DNA from 2 places in the Lysinibacillus sp. AR18-8 genome. Region 1 is predicted to be linked to the other one. Evidence: riboswitches for the same ligand, from Rfam matches in the RefSeq annotation. Region 1 holds a riboswitch; the other holds the start of a gene.

Region 1 (2,200 bases):
CATGGCCATTCCCCTTTCTTTCCCCATTACCTTTACCTGTATGTTTGATTAGTTTAAAATTTACTCAAGAAAAGGAGTTACTAGTAGGATATGAAAAAAAGTTTCGTTTACCTACAAACTCCGTTCACTAATTTCATAAAGAGGTGATTTGAATGACAGATTTAGTAGCTGCTTTTAAATTGGCATTAGGTAATTATCCTACAGGCGTAACAGTTGTCACGACATGTCATGACACAAAACCGATTGGCTTAACCGTCAATTCCTTTGCATCTGTTTCAATCGACCCGCTCCTTATTTTGTGGTCACTCGATAAAAAATCTCAGCTCCATCCTTATTTCACGACTGCGCCAAATTTTGCGGTCAATATTTTAGCGAGTGATCAAGAGCATTTATGTACACTATTTGCCAGTAAAATCCCTGATCGCTTTGCACAAGCAAAATGGTCAACTTCCTCTTTAGGACTACCGATTTTACATGATACAGCAGCTAATTTACAATGTAAAACATTTCAGCAAATCGATGCTGGCGACCATACCATTTTTATTGGGCAGGTCGTAGACATTACAAATGCTCAAAAAGAGCCTTTGCTTTATCATCGCCGTCATATCGGTCCCATACCAAAAAGCTTTTATAGCTAGTCTTTACACAAAAAAAGGGCCACTTGTAAGCACAGGAAATCCTTCATGCTTATAGGTGGCCGTTTGACATAAGTTCTACTGAAATCATTGTTATTTTTTCTGCGGAAATCTCTGCTTTTCAAGCCTATTAATTTGCACAATCACACCATCTTGAATCGTAATATGCACTTCACCAAATTCAAGATTTTGAATCGCCTTCGCAATTGCCTCTAGTTTCTTATCATCTACTTTTACTGACTGAGCCATACGATACACCCCTTCTTTTTTATCCTTATTGTTCATAAAGAGGCCAACGCATCAAACTGATTGATAGCCCCTCCTATCTCTCAGACACCATCTGTTGGATTTGGCACCTGTTGTTCGGTTGCCGAGGCTTCATTGGGCCAAGTCCCTCCACCTCTCTTGATAAGAGTACTGCGTTTCTTGAAAATAATTCTATAATTCTGCTATAGGAATGTCAATACAAAATATTAGAAAACCTAGTTGAATACTATGCAATATGTCGTTTAGATTAAAAGACTCCCTATACCTAAAGTATTTTATGCCTAGTCAGTGAGAAATAGATGGCAATCCATTAATTTATTACAAGCTCCATTTCCTCATCATGAATTCAAGTGGGCCTCGATGATGTTTAGTCCTCCACCATACAGAAACAACGACACATCCTAAAAAATAACAGCAGGCATACAGCATGGAAAAAGCAAGTGTTTGGTTCTCCAGCTTTTGGCAAATAATTAGTATTCCAATGCCTATAACAACATGGCCAACATAATGCGTTAAAGACATTTGTCCTGTTAATATGAAAGATTGAATAACTTTATTTTTACATGTCTCTACAAGATAGATGGAGCCAACAATGATAACAATAGCCGAAGCCGAATTAGATAGGACATACATCATATTCGGTGGAATCGGTCCTGTATCAAATAAATACAATGCACTCTCTACATCTAATAAATGAATGGTTGTCATCTTAATGAATAACGTTGAACAAGTCTCAGTCATGATGACTAACAATAAACCTATCACCAGTAAGTTTTTTCTTAATGTATGATTTGTTAAATCTAATGTGCCCACTACCATACCTATCAGAAAGAAGCAAATCCAGAGGAATAGTGGATGATAGCCATTAAACATCAAATTTCTTATAAATCCTGCTGGTGTCCAAAAATCAAGATACTCTAGTAGCACATATGTTGGATGCCAACCAGCAAGGTAACTAAATTGAATTTGAAGCCATTGTGAAAGAATAAGGATGGCACCGATTATGAAGATCATCATTTTCTTGGATTGGGCAATCAACCAAGCAGCAACAAACATATACACGCCATAATAATGTAAGATATCTCCTGTCCAGCCGATTGCATATAAAATTATCCCTATCGTAAATAACAAAAGCGCCCTCTTCCACAAAGTAAGTCGATTTTGACGAAGAAGGATTGGGTCCTTACTCTCTCTAGCCTGATGAGTCATTAAGGCTGTCCCTATTCCTGCTAGCATGACAAATACGGCCGAAGCACGTCCCTCGAAAAGATGTTGGAAGGCAATTAACCATGTTGAAC
Region 2 (2,200 bases), on a different contig from region 1:
AATTTACTTAGCTAATGGTGAAATTATTGAGTCAGATTATGTCGTTTTAGCATTACCGAACGATACTGTACAAAATCTGCTACAGGATGAATCTTTAAACCGCTATTTTGACCAATTTACGACAGCGTCAGCGATTACTATCTATTTGGGTTTTGATGTGCCAGACGCTAAATTGCCAGTAGATGGAACGGGCTATATTGTTTCCCATAATTCAGACGTAACTTGTAATGCAGCAACTTGGACTAGTCGTAAATGGAAGCATACATCGAAAGAAAATAAATTACTTGTGCGACTCTTTTATAAGAGCATCAATCCAGCCTATGAGCAACTACGCGCCATGACGGATGAAGAATTAGCAGCAGTTGCTTTAGAAGATGTGAGAAAGAGCCTAGGAATAGAGGAGCAGCCAACCGTTGTGAATGTAACAAAATGGATTGATCAAATGCCTAAATATGATCTAGCGCATCGTGAAGCATTACAAGGATTACTACAAGAATTACATGAGAAATATCCTAATTTATCGATTGCAGGGTGCTCGTATTTTGGCGTAGGTATTGGTGCTTGCATTCAAAACGGGAAAAAAATTGGTGAAGAGCTTGCAAAGGAACTTGCCAATTTCTAGGGTTTTAAGTGGAAAAAAACTTTGTTATGTGAAATAGTCTTGACTCATTCGTCAGTAAACGATATGATTCTTTTAATTATTTAAAAAATTCATACTTAATTCTTATCAAGAGAAGCAGAGGGACTGGCCCATTGAAGCTTCAGCAACCAACTTTATTGTCAGGTGCTAAATCCAGAAGACCGTTGAGTCGAAGATGAGAAGGAACAACAATGATGAATCGTTAAAGCCTTCTTTTTTTATGAAAGAAGGCTTTTTATTATATAGAGACATAGGAAGAGAGGCTAATTTTATGGGATTGCTTGAAAGGTTAAAAACGCATGTATTGACGGCAGACGGTGCAATAGGCACAGTGCTATATGGCTATGGATTGGAGTATTGCCATGAGGAAATGAATGTTCAGAGACCCGAGTTAATTGAAAAGATTCATAGAGAATATATTGCAGCTGGTGCTGACATCATTCAAACGAATACGTACGGTGCAAATGCCATTAAATTAGCTCGCTATGGATTGGAATCACGTGTCCAACAATTTAATGAAGCTGCTGTCACCATCGCAAAACGAGCAGCGGCTGATGGCGGTCAATTTGTTTTAGGAACAATTGGTGGTATTCGGGGAATTCGTAAAAGTGATGCAACCTTGGATGAAATATTAGCGACTATTGAAGAACAAGCAAGCGTCTTACTTGCAGGGAATCCAGATGGCCTTTTACTTGAAACTTATTATGATTTTGAAGAATTAACAGCAACCTTAAAGATGCTACGAGAAAAAACAAAATTGCCGATTATTGCACAAGTTTCTATGCATGAGCCCGGTGTTCTACAAAATGGGATGTCTTTAAATAATGCTCTCCATGAGCTTGAAGCCCTAGGTGCTGATATTGTTGGTGTCAATTGTCGACTAGGTCCACACCATACAATTCAGGCATTTGAAGGTGTAGAACTTCCTAATAAGGCATTTATGTCGGCCTATCCAAATGCATCACTACTGGACTTAGAGGATGGGCGTGTCGTTTATGAATCAGAAGCTGATTATTTTGGTCGAGCGGCTGTTGAATTGCGTGATCAAGGTGTACGTTTAATAGGGGGCTGCTGTGGTACAACACCCAAACATATTGCAGCAGCAAAGAAGTATTTAGAAGAGTTATCACCGGTTCAGGAGAAGCTTGCGAAGCCTAAAAAGATTGAGATTGTTCGGGAAGCGGAGCCAACAAAGTATGAGCCTCTTCATGAAAAAGTTAAACGTGAACGTTCTGTCATAGTAGAGTTGGATACGCCTAGACATTTAGAGATTGATGGGTTCCTTGAAGGAGCAAAGCAATTATATGATGCAGGTGCAGATGTAGTTATGATGGCAGACAATTCATTGGCCTCTCCACGTATTAGCAATATTGCAATGGGCGCATTGTTGAAGAGCTCACATGGTGTACGCCCACTAACTCATATTACATGTCGAGACCGTAATTTAATTGGTCTACAATCTCATTTAATGGGGTTAAATGCTTTAGGTATTCATGATGTGTTGGCCGTTACGGGTGATCCAACGAAAGTAGGAGATTTCCCAGGTGCGACAAGTGTTTA

The links. A riboswitch is a leader RNA that binds a small molecule or an ion and turns the genes downstream of it on or off. The one in region 1 is predicted to bind S-adenosylmethionine.
Region 2: it holds a riboswitch for S-adenosylmethionine, as region 1 does, so the genes downstream of both, BFM98_RS18420 (bifunctional homocysteine S-methyltransferase/methylenetetrahydrofolate reductase) here and BFM98_RS14155 (YezD family protein) in region 1, are expected to answer to the same signal.

The regions. Positions count from the first base shown of each region.
Region 1 is NZ_MDGU01000015.1:276,078-278,277, reverse strand. Features, by position in the region: gene BFM98_RS14165 (VOC family protein) at 1-3, opposite strand, end outside; gene BFM98_RS14160 (flavin reductase family protein) at 153-638, shown strand; gene BFM98_RS14155 (YezD family protein) at 729-920, opposite strand; SAM riboswitch class I at 955-1,050, opposite strand; gene BFM98_RS14150 (DUF418 domain-containing protein) at 1,221-2,200, opposite strand, start outside.
Region 2 is NZ_MDGU01000027.1:29,267-31,466, reverse strand. Features, by position in the region: gene BFM98_RS18425 (protoporphyrinogen oxidase) at 1-622, shown strand, start outside; SAM riboswitch class I at 722-822, shown strand; gene BFM98_RS18420 (bifunctional homocysteine S-methyltransferase/methylenetetrahydrofolate reductase) at 912-2,200, shown strand, end outside.